2 regions of the Arthrobacter sp. LT660 genome follow, and region 2 is predicted to be linked to the other one. Evidence: riboswitches for the same ligand, from Rfam matches in the RefSeq annotation. Region 2 holds a riboswitch; the other holds the start of a gene.
What was found. A riboswitch is a leader RNA that binds a small molecule or an ion and turns the genes downstream of it on or off. The one in region 2 is predicted to bind S-adenosylmethionine.
Positions count from the first base shown of each region.

Region 1 (7,666 bases), 260 kb from region 2:
TTTGGGCCCCCGTGAACGGCTTTGCGGTCTCCTCGGCGCTCTGACTAGGGGCGTTGTGCCGGAGTTGTGCCATAGTTGCTCACGACGGCACGCAACGGCACGGCACGGCACGACGCCGGGCCTACCGGGCGTCGCAGATCTCCTTGATCCGCTCGATGCACGGCTCGTTCTGCAGACTGGTGGTGTCGCCAAGCGTGCTTCCCTCGAACAGCTGGGTCAACAGGCGCCGCATGATCTTCCCCGAGCGGGTCTTCGGCACGTCGGGCACGAACACGACGTCGCGCGGCTTGGCGATTGGTCCGATCTGCGTGGACACGTGGGCCCGCAGGGCGGCGACCACCGAGTCGCGGACGTCCGCCGGCGCGTCGGCCAGCGTCCCGCCGATCAGGGACGCGTCGCGAGGCACCACGAACGCGGTCGCCGCGTGGCCGGTCTTCGCATCGAACGTCGGGCACACGCCGGCCTCGACCACCGCGGCGTGGGACACCAGCGCGGACTCGATCTCGATCGTGGAGAGCCGGTGCCCGGAGATGTTGATGACGTCGTCGGTCCGGCCCAGGATCCAGGTGTGGCCGTCGTCGTCGAACCGGGCGCCGTCCCCGGCGAGGAACCAGCCCTGCGCCGCGTACTTCTCCCAGTAGGACGTGAAGTAGCGCTCGGGGTTGCCCCACACGGTGCGCGCCATCGCCGGCCCCGTCCGGGTGAGAACGATGTTCCCCTGCGTGTTCGCCGGAACCCGCGCTCCGGCGTCGTCCACGATGTCCGTCGCGAGTCCGGGCAGCGCGCGCGTGGCGCAGCCGGGCTTGAACGAGGGATCGTCCTGGCGCGGGGAGAGGACGGTCGCGCCCGTCTCCGACTGCCACCAGGTGTCCACCATCGGCACGCCGGAATCGGGGTCCCCGGGAACGACGGCGTCGCGGCCCACCTGCGTGCGCAGCCAGCGCCAGGCCTCGGGGTTGACGGCCTCGCCGACCGTTCCGGCCAGGCGGATGGAGGAGAGGTCGTATGGGGCCGGGATGCCGTCCGGGAACCAGCCCATGAGCGAGCGCACCAGCGTGGGGGCCGTGTAGTAGCTCGTGACGCCGTAGCGTTCGATGATCTCGAAGTGCCGGCCCGGGTGGGGTGCGTTGGGCACGCCCTCGTAGATGACCTGGGTGACGCCGTTGGAGAGCGGTCCGTAGATCTCGTAGGTGTGGGCGGTGACCCAGGCGAGGTCGGCGGTGCACCAGTGGACGTCGTTTTCGCGCTGCGCCGGATCGGGGTGGGAGAACAGGAACTCGTGGCTCCAGGAGGCCTGCGTCAGGTAACCGCCGGTGGTGTGGACCAGGCCCTTCGGCTGCCCGGTGGTGCCGGAGGTGTACATGATGAACAGTGGCGTTTCGGCGTCGAACGCCTCGGCTGCGTGCTCGGTGGGCTGGGAGTCGACGACGTCGTGCCACCACACGTCGCGGCCCTGGACCCAGTCAACGTCGGTGTGTCCGGTGCGGTTGATGACCAGGACGTGCTCGATCGCGTTGTCCCCGGACACGGCCTCGTCCGCCTGCGACTTGACCGGCACGGCGGTGCCGCGGCGGAATTGGCCGTCCGTGGTGACCAGCAGCTTGGCCCCGGTGTCCTCGACGCGGAACCGCAGCGCCTCGGCGGAGAAGCCGCCGAAGACCAGCGAGTGGACGGCGCCGATCCGCGCGCACGCAAGCGTGATCACGACCGTCTCCACCAGCACGGGCAGGTAGACGACGACGCGGTCGCCCTTCCCGATGCCGAGTTCCGTCAGCGCATTGGCGGCCTGGGAAACGAGCGCGGTGAGTTCGCGGTAGGTGACGGTCCGCGTGTCGCCCGGCTCGCCCTCGAAGTGCAGGGCCACCTTGTCGCCTCGGCCGGCCGCGACGTGGCGGTCGGCGCAGTTGACGGCGGCGTTGAGCTTCCCGCCGTCGAACCAGCGAAGCTCGGGGCCGCGGCGGGCGGCGGTGTCCGCGGGCGTGGCCGAGTGGGTGGTGTGCCAGGGCTCGGCCCACTGGAGGCGGGACGCGGCCTCCTCCCAGAAGGCGAGGCGCTCGGTTTCGTTCTGGTTCGTCATCATCAGCTCCATCGATCCTGGCGGTAGCACTACTAAAGGTCCCGCGGGGCCGCGGCCGCAAACCGGTGCCGCGCAAAACGCAACATTCGCGCCGGCGCGCGGAGGCGGGATGCGGCCGTGGGCGCACGTCCCGCGCGGCGTGTTCCTACGCCCAGCGGTTCACGGCCCAGCGCTCGAGAATCCCCAGCAGCCCGTCGGTGATCTTGCCGATCACGGCGAGCAGGATGATGGCCAGGAGCAGGCGGTCGGTGCGGCCGTTGTTCTGCGAATCGGTCAGCAGGAAGCCGAGCCCCATGGACGAGGCGATCAGCTCCGCCGCGACCAGGAACAGCCACGCCTGCGCCAACGCGAGCCGCAGCCCGGAGAAGATCGCCGGAACGACGGCGGGCAGCTGCACGGTGGTCAGCAGCCGCAGACCGTTGACGCCGAAGGCGCGCGCGGCCTCCACCAGGTTCTTGTCCACGTGGCGCAGCGCCAGGTACACGGTGGTGAAGATTGGGAAGAACGCACCGATGACGATCAGCGTGACCTTCGAGTCCTCGCCGATCTTCATCCACAGGATCAGCAGCGGCACCCAAGCCAGGGACGGCACCGCGCGGAACGCGCCGACCGTCGGGCCGAGCAGCGCGTCGGCCCACCGGGACAGGCCCACGAGCGAACCCAGCGCCAGCCCGAGCGCCGCGCCGATGCCGAAGCCCAGCAGCACGCGCTGCAGCGAGATCCCGATGTGCCGGGTCAGCTCGCCGCGCTCGACGAGTTCCGCGCCGGCGGCCAACACGGCCCCGGGCGCCGGAAGCGCGACGGCGGAGACCCATCCCAGCGAGCTGGCCGCCTGCCACAACGCCAGCAGGGCCACCGGCACGACGGCGCCGATCGCCACCCGGCGCGCGGTGGCACCCCGGGGGCGGGCCGGCGTCGTGCCGCGGGTCGACGAGGCGCGGCCGGCGACCGCCCCGTCGGAGACCTTGGTGTTCGGGCCGAGCGTCATCACGCGTCCTTGATGGTCGAGGCGTCCGCCTTCTTCGCGAAGGTGTCGTCGACGATGGTCGCGACGGCGTCGTCGATGTCCGCCTGGTCGGACACGTCGCCGGTCTCGACGAAGATCGGGCCGACCGTGGTCAGGACCTTGGTCTGGGCCTCGCCCGGAACGCCGTCGACGTCGAGGTTGGAGCGTTCGAGGATGACCTGGCTGGCGACGGCCTGGTCCAGGGAGGCGACGTCGGCGAGGATCGCGGCGGTCTCCTCCGGGTTCTCCGCGGCCCATCCGCGGGCCTTCTCGTAGGCGTCGACGACGGTCTGCGCGAGCTCCGGGGAGTCGTTGAGGAACTTCTCGGTGGCGTTGAGGAAGCCGTAGGTGTTGAAGTCGAGGTTTCGGTAGAGCAGCGTGGCCCCGGCCTGCTCGGCGCCGGCCATGATCGGGTCCAGCCCGGCCCAGGCGTCCACGGAGCCGTTGTCCAGGGCCGCGCGCCCGTCCGCGTGCTGGAGGTTCTGTACGGTCACGTCGTTGATGGACAGCCCGGCCTCCTCGAGCGACTGGACCAGGAAGAAGTAGGGGTCGGTGCCCTTCGTCGCCGCGATCTGCTTGCCCTTGAGCTCGGCCACGGACTTGATGGTCGAATCCTTCGGCACCACCAGCGCGGACCACTCCGGCTGCGAGTAGAGGCTGATCACCTTGATGGGGGATCCGTTGGCGCGGGCCAGCAGGGCAGCCGATCCTGCAGTTGAACCCACCTGGATGGCGTCGGCGCGCAGGGCCTCGTTGGCCTTGTTCGACCCGGCGGACTGGAGCCAGTTGACCGTTACGCCCTGCTCCTTCAGCGTGGCCTCGAGCCAACCCTTTTCCTTGATGACCAGACTGAGCGGGTTGTAGGTGGCGAAGTCGATGTTCAGCGTCTTGGCGGCGCCGGCCGCGGCCTCCGAACCGGAGCCCTCGCCCGCGCAGGCGGTCAGGAGCGCGGCGGCGGCACCGGCGGCGCCGAGTCCGAGGAAACGGCGGCGGGAGACGGGGGACAGGGCGTGGGAAATCATGGGGTTCCTTCGGGGATGCGGTGTGGGATGCGGGTGGTGGCCGACGTCGGCCGGGGGTGTCGGTGGGTAAGCCGGTGTCAGTGTCGGTGGGAGTCGACGCCGAGGCTTTCGAGCAGGGACGAGCGCAGACGGGCCAGTTCGGCGGACGCGCGGTCGCGCGGGCGCTCGCCGGGGACCGTGAGGACCTGGGTGATGCCGGCGCCCTCCTGCCCGGGAACCCGGCCGAGGACCAGGACGCGGTCCGCGAGCTGGAGGGCCTCGTCGACGTCGTGCGTGACCAGGAGGACCGTGGCGGGGTGGGCGCGGTGGATGTCCAGGAGCAGGTCCTGCATCTTCAGCCGCGTGAGGGCATCGAGCGCGCCGAAGGGCTCGTCCAGCAGGAGCACGCCCGGACGGCGGGCCAGCGCCCGCGCCAGCGAGGCGCGCTGGGCCATGCCGCCGGAGATCTCGCGGGGGCGGTGGTCGGCGTGTCCGGACAGCTCGACGAGGTCCAGCAGTTCCGCGATCCGTTCCGCACCCTCCGCCTTGGGCGTCCCGCGCGGGAGTCCGAGCGCGACGTTCCGCCGGACGGTCTGCCACGGCAGCAGCCGCGGTTCCTGGAAGGCGACGGCGGAGCGGTCGTCGAGACCGTGGATGTCGCGTCCGTCGATGGACACCCCGCCGCTGGTCGGACGGTCGAGGCCCGCCACCGCTCGCAGGAGGGTTGATTTGCCGCAGCCGCTGGGACCGAGGATGGCCAGCACCTCGCCGGCAACGACGTCGAAATCTATGGATTCGAGGACGGCGCGGCGGGCGTCGCCGTCGCCGAACGCGCGGCCGAGGCCGGAGAACGAGACGGGCAGCGCGGAACCCGGCTGGCGGGTGGAAGTGGATGTCCGCCGGTTGTCCGGCGCGGTGGTGGTGCTCATGCTCAACTCCATCGGTCCTGGCGTTAGCACCGTCCCCGGACGGGGTGGTTGCTGCGGCGTCAACAAGCCAGATCTCTCGGCCGCTCGGGATGGTATTGAGTCAACTTAATGTCATCCCGGCGCATTCGGCAAGTTACGACGCATCCCCGAAACATTCGGCGTAATACTTCGGTGTGCGTATTTTTCGAAGAAACTTCGGCAAAGGCGTGTCCTTGCACCGAATCTTCAGGATATTTACGGGGCGCTGGATCCCGGAATCGCGCCCGGAGAGGCAGTCCGATGTTTGGCGAGCCCGCGATGGCCGGGTACAAATGAGTCAACAAACCATCCAGAGCGGCCGAGAGTCCTGGCTCCATGACGCCGCAGCAACCCCTTCCCGTCCGTCGGGAGGTAGGTGCTCACGCTAGGTCCGATGGAGTGATTCACTGTGGAGCAGTTCCCTGTCCCCGCCCGCCACCTGATCAAACTGACTCCGGGCGTGCCCGCAACCAGCCACTACGACGAGCTGGCCGACGTGTTTCGGCCCGTCTTCGAGCGCATCGCGGAGGGCGCCGCGGTGCGCGACGCCGAGCGGGTGCTGCCCTACGAGCAGGTCGGATGGCTCAACCAGCTGCGGTTCGGCGCCCTGCGCGTGCCGGAGGCGGACGGCGGCTACGGGGCATCGCTGGCGGACACCTTCCGGCTGCTCATCGAGTTGGCCGAGGCGGACTCGCAGGTGTCCCACCTGCTCCGTTCGCACGTCGGGTTCGTCGAATCCGTCCTGACGCTGGACGACGCGGAGGTCCGCAACCGCTGGTTTGCCCGCTTCGTCGGGGGACAGCTGGTCGGCAACGCGTACACCGAGCGCGGAGGCAATGAACTCGGAACGCTCAACACCCGGCTCCTGGAACACGACGGCCTGTTGCGGCTGACGGGCAAAAAGTACTACTGCACCGGCACCATCTTCGCCGATTGGGCGGCAGTCGCGGCGACGGTGCCGGGCGTCGCCGGGCGCCACATCGCCGTCGTATCGACGCAGCACTCCGGCGTGCGGATCTTCGACGATTGGGACGGCTTCGGCCAGCAGTTGACCGGCACGGGATCTACGACCTTCGACGACGTTCCGGTCGACACCCTGCTTCGGCCGGCCGAGCTCGAGGCGCACGTGGAATCGGCCGTCTTCCAGCTGGTTCTGCTCGCCGTGCTGGCCGGGATCTCGAGGGCCGCGCTGGCCGACGCCCGCGCGGCCGTCCAGGCACGGACCCGGACATTCAGCACCGGTACGGGCGTTCCCGTCCGTGAGGAGCCGCAGGTGTTGCAGCTCATCGGAGAGATGTCCTCCACGGCGTTCGCGGTCGACGCCGTGGTGCTGGCCGCCGTCGCGGAGGTCGAGTCCGTGGATGGCGAGTCGGGGCTGACGGAGGCCGAGCGGTGGGCCGTGTGCGAGCTGGCCGCCAACCGCGCGCAGACCGTGGTCCAGCCGCTGGTGCTGTCCGCGGCGTCCAAGCTCTTCGACGGTCTCGGCGCCTCGTCCACGGCGCGCGTGTGCAACCTGGACCGCCACTGGCGGAACGCGCGCACGGTCGCGACCCACAACCCGACCATCTACAAGGCGCGGATCGTCGGGGACTACGAGGTCAATGGAACCGCCCCGCGGAAGTTCGACGCCGTGGGAGACGTGGCCCAGGTGGGTTTCGCGCGTTGAGCGGTTGGTCGGTTGGCGGTGCCGCGACCGCGACCGCTCCCGCCCTCCTGCAGCCGAGACCGCCCAATATTGCCGAGACCTGCCGAAATTCCGGGAGATCTCGATATTTTCACCCGGTCTGGAGCACCTCCCACATCCCATCGCGAGGACGAGGACCGCTGGCCTCGCCTAGTCGCGGTCAGACTCCTCGCAAAAATGCGGTCCGGCTACTCGGCGCCGCACTCTCACGTAACCCGGCGTCATCTGGAGCAACATTGAACGAATGAGTCACCAAGCCGGTTCGTGTCCGTTTGTTTCGCCATATCGCCGTAATCCTTGGTCACATCGAAGATCCTGCAAGACACTTTAAACATGACCGCGGAGGTTCCGCAGTCACACGACAACCATCCAGAGCGGCTGAGAGACCTGGCTCATTGACGCCGCAGCAACCACCCCCTCGGGGCCGGTGCTCATGCCAGGACCGATGGAGATTGCCAGACTCCGCAGGTTCTTAAACGTCGGTCCGCCGACGTCCACACAGCTGCGGACAGAGCGTTCCTCGGTAACAACCGAGAGGATCCACTATGGAACCCACACCCCGTATTTCCCGTCCCGGCCGCGGCACCGTTCGCCGCGCTTCCGCACTCGTCGCACTGTTGGGAGCCGCCTCCTTGGCATTGGCGGCCTGCGGATCGGGCGCGTCCGGCAACCAGCCGTCGGCCGCCGCCGGCGAGCCGGTGCAGGGCGGAACGTTCACCTATGCCGAGGTCACTCCGATCAACAATTGGCAGACCCAGGCCGCGCGCTTCTACGAGAAGGCGAACGTCCTCAACAGCGTGCTCGACCGCCTCACCTACTTCGACGCTGAGAACGGCGAGCTGGTCGGATGGATTGCGAGCAAGTTCGAGGCCAACGCGGACAAGACCGAGTTCACATTCACCATCCGCGATGGCGTGACGTTCTCCGACGGGACGCCGCTGGACGCGCAGG
Region 1 is NZ_CM149651.1:2,811,121-2,818,786, forward strand. It holds gene acs (acetate--CoA ligase) at 122-2,077, opposite strand; gene AC0QSG_RS13130 (ABC transporter permease) at 2,223-3,065, opposite strand; gene AC0QSG_RS13135 (aliphatic sulfonate ABC transporter substrate-binding protein) at 3,065-4,105, opposite strand; gene AC0QSG_RS13140 (ABC transporter ATP-binding protein) at 4,183-5,013, opposite strand; SAM riboswitch class I at 5,019-5,109, opposite strand; SAM riboswitch class I at 5,335-5,432, shown strand; gene AC0QSG_RS13145 (acyl-CoA dehydrogenase family protein) at 5,441-6,697, shown strand; SAM riboswitch class I at 7,078-7,167, shown strand; gene AC0QSG_RS13150 (ABC transporter substrate-binding protein) at 7,261-7,666, shown strand, end outside.
Region 1: linked by a shared signal. The riboswitch ahead of AC0QSG_RS13140 (ABC transporter ATP-binding protein) and the one ahead of AC0QSG_RS11905 (flavin reductase family protein) in region 2 are both predicted to bind S-adenosylmethionine.

Region 2 (7,666 bases):
GCATCCACACACGGGCCTGCAAACGGTGAGTTGGCTCTTCACGGGGCAGGTCGAGCACGTCGACTCGGCCGGCAACGAGGCGACCGTCCGTCCCGGGGAGCTCAACCTGATGACCGCGGGCCGCGGCATCACGCACTCCGAGTTCTCCACACCGGAAACCGAGGTCCTCCACGGCGCGCAGCTTTGGACGGCGTTGCCGGACGCGACGAGGCACATCGAACCGGGCTTCGAGCACTTCCGTCCCGAACCCGTCTCCGGCGACGGGTGGGAAATGCGGGTCTTCCTGGGATCGCTCGGCGGCGGCGTGTCCCCCGTCCGCACACACACGCCGCTGGTGGGCGCCGAGCTGCTGCTCGAACCGGGGACGGAGTGGTCCCTCGCCCTCGATCCGTCGCACGAACACGGCATCCTGCTCGACGCCGGCGAACTGCGCGTCGACGGCCATCCCGTTCCCCGGGACAACCTGGCGTACCTGCCCACCGGGCGCACCGGCGTCGTGCTTGCGGCCGGGGATGAACCGGTGCGCGCGTTGCTGATCGGCGGGGAGCCGCTGGGCGAACAGATCGTCATGTGGTGGAACTTCGTGGGCCGCTCGCACGACGAGGTGGTCGCCTACCGCGCCGCCTACCAGGCCGAAATCGGCCGCGAACCGGCCGTACCGACGGCGGCGGGCGGAACCCCGGAGGAAACCGGAGCGTACGACGACGGAGCCCCCTTCCCGCGCTTCGGCCCGTTTCCCGACGGCCGGCCCGCGCCGCTGCCGGCACCCGCCCTGCCCCAGGTCCGGATGCGGCCCCGGGGCTAGCGTGCCCTGTTGCCGGTGGCGGGGCGGGCGTAGGGTAGCGCCCACCAAGGCTTTCGTCCCCGCAGCGAGGAGCAAACCATGACCCAGCAGCACCCGCATGTGGCTCCCGCCCGGGAGGCTCCCGCGATCCTGAACCTCGCCGAGGCGCGCACCGCCGTCGTCCGCGGCCGGGACATTCCCGCCGAATCTATCGGAGGCTTCTACGACGACTCGTTCCGTGTACTTACCGCATTCCTGAGGGAACGATCGCTGACCGCCGTGGGCCCGGCCTTCGCCCTGCACACGCTCATGCCGGGGCAGACCATGGACCTCGAGGTGGGCTTCGCGATCGACCATCCCCTCTCCGGCGAGCACGCCACGGAGGACGGGACCCTGGTGCACGCGTCCGTCCTGCCCGGAGGAGCCGCGGCCACCGTCTCCCATCTTGACGGCTACGAACAGCTCGCCGCGGCATGGTCGTCGCTCATGGAGTGGGTCCAGGCCAACGGGCACACGCCGGGACTGCCGTTCTGGGAGGTCTACGTCACCGGGCCTTCGCCGGACGGCGACCCCGCGGCAATGCGGACGGACCTCTACCTGCCAGTCGACCGGTAGCCCCGTGTCGCGTCGCGGCGGCGCGCGGGCCGGTGGCCGCGGTTAGAACCCGCCGCCGCCCTCGCTTGCCATGTTGTTGAACCGGGAGTAGTGGCCCTGGAAGGCGACGACCATCGTCTTGGTGGGGCCGTTTCGGTGCTTGGCGACGATCACGTCGGCCTCGCCGGCGCGTGGGGACTCCTTGTCGTAGATATCCTCGCGGTGCAGCAGGATGACCATGTCCGCGTCCTGCTCGATCGATCCGGATTCGCGGAGGTCGGAGATCATGGGCTTCTTGTCGGTGCGCTGCTCGGATCCACGGTTCAGCTGGGAAAGCGCGATGACCGGGACGTCGAGCTCCTTGGCGAGAAGCTTGAGCGCACGCGAGAACTCGGAGACCTCCTGCTGCCGGGATTCCACGCGCTTTCCCGAGCTCATGAGCTGGAGGTAGTCCAGGACGACCATCTTGAGGCCGTGCTTCTGCTTCAGCCGACGGCACTTAGCCCGGATCTCCATGAGCGACATGTTCGGTGAATCGTCGATGTACAGCGGGGCATCGTTGAGGCGGCCCATGGTCGTGGCGATCTTGCCCCACTGCTCGTCCTTGACGGTGCCCTTGCGCAGGTCCTGGAGGCCGATGCTCGCCTCGGCGGAGAGCAGACGCATGGCGATCTCGTTCCGGCCCATTTCGAGGGAGAAGAAGACGGTGGTCATGTTGTTCTTGATGGCCGCGGACCGGGCGAAGTCCAAGGCGAACGTGGACTTTCCGACCGCGGGCCGCGCGGCGATGACGATCATCTGGCCGCCGTGGAGCCCCTGCGTCAACTCGTCGAGCTCGTAGAACCCCGTCGGGACGCCGATCATGCCCTCGCCGCGGCTGCCGGCGGATTCGATCTCGTCGACGGTCCCTTCGATGATGTCGCGCAGCGCCACGTAGTCCTCGGCGGTGCGCCGCTCGGCGACGGCGTAGATCTCCGCCTGGGCCTGGTTGACGATCTCGTCGACCTCGCCGTCCTGCGAGTAGCCCATCTGGACGATCTTGGTGCCAGCTTCGACCAGACGGCGCAGCACCGCGCGCTCGCGGACGATCTCCGCGTAGAACCCGGCGTTGGCCGCCGTGGGAACCGACTGGATCAGCGTGTGCAGGTAGGCGGGGCCGCCGATCCGGGAGATCTCACCCCGCTTCGTCAACAGGTCCGAGACGGTTACTGCGTCCGCGGGCTCGCCCCGGCCGTAGAGGTCGATGATCGCCTCGTAGATCGACTCGTGCGCGGGACGGTAGAAGTCGATGCCTCGGAGGACCTCGACGCAGTCCGCAATGGCGTCCTTGGAAAGCATCATGCCGCCGAGCACACTTTGCTCGGCCACGAGGTCCTGCGGCGGGGTGCGCCCGAACTCCGCCTCCCGCGAACCCTTGGGCTCCGCTTGCGTCAACGACACGACAATTACCTTCCAGGTGAACGTGGGCGGCCTGCGGCGCGCCCTGAAGACTCCAGTATCACAGCGGGTTCCCACACCCTGGGGCCATTGAGTAGCCATGTGGATGGAGCTGTGGCAAACCAGCCTCTTATCCACAATTGGACCGAAGACCTTGCCACCATAGACCCTTAATCGGCCCAGCCCAACACGCTTATCCACAGCCCGTGTGGAGAACCTGTGGGTACTACGGCGTGTTGCGTGCACAGACTGGGGATGACCCTGTGGATGACAAAGTATTTTAGTCCTCAATAGGTGTCTGACTAGGCAGTTAGTAGATGTCGGACAATTGCGGGAAATTAGTTTCCCGAGAACATTCAGGTCGACGTTGCATGTTTACTGCCGAGTAAACACCTAGGGGTGCCACCGGTTACCCACATATCCCCAACTTATCCACAGACACGCCCGCGATTCGTCTCCGCAAGCCGCGCGGGTCGTCCGTTTCCACGGCGTAGGTACCGGGTTCATGCTGGATGACGCAGGGATGACAGGGGCGCCGTGGGTTGGTGGGAGGCGGCGTGGACTGGCCAGGTGTCCCGCGTGCCTGCTTTCGCAGGGTCGGCCACCGCACCATCAGAAGGTCCCCGACCGTGCCGTACCCGACCGGCGGCCAGAGAGCCCCTCTGGCCGCGAACGGTCCTTGTGGCCCGTCTGGGGCACTGCGATACTGTGCGCATGACCGAAGCCAAGACGAAGCCGCGCCACGGGGATCCGGCCGGCTTCGGCGCCTACCACTACCGCTACGCGTCCGGTCGCGAGGGCGACGCGTGCGCCGTCGGATTCTCACCCCGGGGCGCCGGGCTCTCGCTGTACGGACTGACGTACGGCTCCGACGCCGCAGCGCTCCTGCCGCGACTCGGCAAGCACCGGACCGGGGCCGCCTGCCTCTACGTCAACAAGCTCGACGACGTCGACCTCCGCGTCCTCGCGGAACTAACCGCCGCGGGATACCGTCACGTCATGGCCGAACTCCACGCCGGCGGCACGGCACCCCAAACCACCTAGCGGCCCGCCCGCCACAAAGGAGCACACGATGTTCGGAATGAGCCCTCCGGAGCTGTTGATCACGGTTCTGGTCGCCGGGGGCCTGGTCTGGCTCCTGGTGGCCTCCATCGCCAACAGGCCACGAAACCAGACCAACGAGGAGGACGACTACATTGCGCGCCTGAACGCGGCGGCGGCGGAGCAGCAGCGGCAGGAGACGGAGCGCGCCGACAGGATCCGGCGGGCCACCGTGGAACGCTCAACGGCCGCCGCCAGGGCTTCCTCCGGCCGCACCGGCCAGGGCGCTTCGTACGCCGCGAGCCGCGCGGCCAGTGCGCAACACCCTCCCGGAGGGACACCGGATCCCGCCTATCTGGAGACACTGCAACTGATCCGCGCGGGCAAGACGGTGGAGGCGATCCGCAAGGTACGTCGGGACACGGGCGCGTCTCTGGGCGAGGCCACGAAGGTCGTCAATTCCATGCGCTCCGCCTGACCGCGCCAACGCGACCGGGACGGCTTATCACGGCGGTTTAAACGAGCGCGGATTCCTGCAGCTTGCGGAATTCGGACCCGTGGAAGACCAGCGGTTCATTTACGTCGCCGTGGGACTCGTGCCCGTGTACGCGCAGGATCACCACGTCGTGGTCGCCAGCGGATACTTCCTGTTCCACGCTGCAATCCAGCCAGAGGGCTGCGTCGTCCAGAAAGAGCGCACCCTCCTCGGTGGTTTCGATCTTGAGTCCCGCGAAACGGTCCCCGTCGCGGGAAGCAATCTGTCGGCAGACACCCTCGTGGAGTTCCCCCAGAACGGACACGCCGATCCGCGCGGCGCCGCGCACGATCGGCCAGGTCCGGGAGGTCTTTTGGACGGCGAACATGACGAGCGGTGGATCCAACGAGACGCCCACGGTGAAGGACGAGGCGACGATGCCCTGCGGCTTTCCGTCCACCGTGGCGCACAGAGCGGCGATCCCGGAGGGGAAGCGGGCGAACGAGTTGCGTAGCGAGTCCGGCTGGAGTCTTCCTGTCAGCGGCATGGTGTTCCTTCGCGTGCTCGGCACTTGCCGCTCCGGGGCATCCGGGCGGCCGAATCATCACCTGGAGCACCCCACTACCGAAAGAGGGTTGCCGTCCAACGAGCCAGGGCTTCGCGTTGGCGCTCTTGATTCACCCACAACGCTAGGCCGGACGGAGGGACGGGGTCAAAGACCCACGCAACATTTCGCAAGGAGACGCGGAAGGGCCCCGCCAACAGGCGGGACCCTTCCGTGTTCAAGCACTCGTTCGGACGGGACGGATCCCGCCGCGTACGTGACTACTTTGCCGCGATGACCTGCAGGTCGAGCGTGGCGGAGACGTCCTCGTGCAGTCGCACGGTCGCCTGGTAGTTGCCGGTCGACTTGATGTGCTCCGGCATTTCAACCTTGCGCTTGTCGATGGCACCGAGACCGGCGGCCTGGACCGCCTTGGCGATGTCCTCGGCCTTGACGGTTCCGAACAGACGGCCGGAAGCACCGGCCTTGACGGTCACCTTGACCGGCTTGGCGGACAGCGCAGCAGCAAGCTGCTGCGCGTCTTCCAAGTTGGCAACGGCGCGGGCGGCACGGCCGGCCTTGATGGACTCGACCTGCTTCTCGCCACCCTTGGTCCAGGTCAGGGCGAAACCGCGGGGAAGAAGGTAGTTACGGGCGTAACCGTTCTTCACCTCGACAATGTCGCCTGCGGCACCGAGTCCGGTGACTTCGTGGGTCAGAATGAGCTTTGCCATGTTGGTATCCCTTCCTTAGCCGCGGCCAGCGCCGGAGTAAGGCAGCAGGGCAACTTCGCGCGCGTTCTTGATGGCCTGGGCGATCTTGCGCTGCTCCTGGACGGAGACGCCGGTCACGCGACGGGCACGGATCTTTCCGCGGTCGGAGATGAACTTGCGCAGCAATGCGACGTCCTTGTAGTCGATGACCTTGACGTCAGCGGCCTTCAGGGGGTTGGACTTTGGTTTGGGCTTACGGAGTTCAGCCTTAGCCATCGTGGAGCTCCTTTGATCTAGTGGAGCCCGCAGAAAGGTTCTGCGGGATGGTGAATATGGTGTTTAGAAAGGCGGTTCGTCAGAGCCGGGGTTGCTGCCCCAGCCACCACCGCCGCCGCCGGAGGACGACGAGGAGGAGGAGGACGCCCACGGGTCTTCCGCCGGGGCGCTCCAGTTTCCACCGGAGTTGCCGCCGCCGAATCCGCCCGAGTTGCCGGCGTTGCCGCCGCCGAACCCGCCGGAGTTGCCGCCGCCACCGCCGGAGCGCTGGGTGCGGGCGACCTTGGCAGAGGCGTAGCGCAGCGAGGGGCCGATTTCATCGACCTCAAGCTCGGTGACCGTGCGCTTTTCGCCTTCCTTGGTTTCGTAGGAACGCGACTTCAGCCGACCCTGGGCGACGACTCGCATGCCCTTGGTCAGCGTCTCGGCGACATTTTCGGCAGCTTCGCGCCACACCGATGCGCGGAGGAACAGCGTTTCGCCGTCCTTCCACTCGTTGGTCTGGCGGTCGAAGGTCCGCGGGGTGGAAGCGATGGTGAAGTTCGCCACCGCCGAACCGGACGGAGTGAAACGAAGCTCCGGGTCACTGGTGAGATTACCGATGACCGTGATGATGGTCTCGCCTGCCATGGTGCCTCCTGTTGTCGGTCTCTACGTAAAGGAAACGCAGACTACTCTGCGGTGACCTTCTGCTCTTCCGGACGGGTGATCTTGGTGCGCAGGATGGTCTCGTTCAGAGACAGCTGGCGGTCAAGTTCCGCGGAAGTCGCCGGGGTGGCGGTGAAGTTGACGACAGCGTAGATCGCTTCGGTCTTCTTCTGGATTTCGTAGGCCAGGCGACGGCGGCCCCAGATGTCGACGTTGTCGATGGTTCCACCATCGTTGCGGACGACGTCCAGGAACTTGCCGAGAGTCGGCTCCACGGTACGCTCATCGACCTCGGGGTCGATCAGTACCATCAATTCGTAATTACGCATGTGAACCCACCTCCTTTGGGCTAAACGGTCACGGTCTTTCCGTAACAGGAGGTTCTTTGCGTTGGCTGCCGCCACGCCCGACTACGGGCACGGCGGAAACAGCCTGAACCATCCTACCGGATGTCCGAACCCCAGACTAACCCCGCCGTGCCGCCCGCACTCGGCCGCCGGTCGACTTGTGGATCGCGCCCGCCGCCCCCGGGCGTGTGGACGCCGAGTCCACCCGCCTAGGTTGCGTCAGCGTCCATCCAGTCCCGCAGCAGCACACACATGGTGATGACGTCGCTGCGCACGCCGTCGAACACGTGGGCGGCAAGCCGCCGGCCCTCGACGACGAACCCCGCCTTCTCGTAGGCCCGCAGCGCGCGCGGATTGAAGGCGTGGACCTCCAGCCCGATGCGGAACAGGTCCGTTTGCGTGAACACGTACTCCAGCAACAGCCGAACCGACGCCGTTCCGAGACCGCGGTCCCGCCCGCCCGGTCCCAGTAGAATCCGCAGTCCGCACGCCTGGTTCCGCGGCTCCCAGTCGTTGAGGACGATCTCCCCGAGGCAGGCGCCGGTGGCGGCATCGACGACGGCAAGATCCATGCGGTCCGGCTGGTCCGCCCGGGTCCGGTACCAGTCCAGCGTCTCGTCGTCGAGCACGCCCGTGGCCGCCTCTAGTTCCGCCGTGCTGTGCACGCTTCCGGTGAGGCGCAGCACCTCGGGATCGGCGAGGATCGGCCCCATCGCCCCGATGTCCGCCTCGGTGAACGGCCGCAACAGGAAACCCTGTCCGAGCAGGGTCGGCTTGTGCGTGAAGATCGTCTGACGCGTCGGTCCG
Region 2 is NZ_CM149651.1:2,554,796-2,562,461, forward strand. It holds gene AC0QSG_RS11880 (pirin family protein) at 1-805, shown strand, start outside; gene AC0QSG_RS11885 (GyrI-like domain-containing protein) at 884-1,399, shown strand; gene dnaB (replicative DNA helicase) at 1,442-2,818, opposite strand; partial or broken gene AC0QSG_RS11895 (DUF1801 domain-containing protein) at 3,572-3,859, shown strand; gene AC0QSG_RS11900 (hypothetical protein) at 3,888-4,334, shown strand; gene AC0QSG_RS11905 (flavin reductase family protein) at 4,372-4,878, opposite strand; SAM riboswitch class IV at 4,894-5,009, opposite strand; gene rplI (50S ribosomal protein L9) at 5,157-5,609, opposite strand; gene rpsR (30S ribosomal protein S18) at 5,625-5,864, opposite strand; gene AC0QSG_RS11920 (single-stranded DNA-binding protein) at 5,928-6,494, opposite strand; gene rpsF (30S ribosomal protein S6) at 6,536-6,841, opposite strand; gene AC0QSG_RS11930 (GNAT family N-acetyltransferase) at 7,069-7,666, opposite strand, start outside.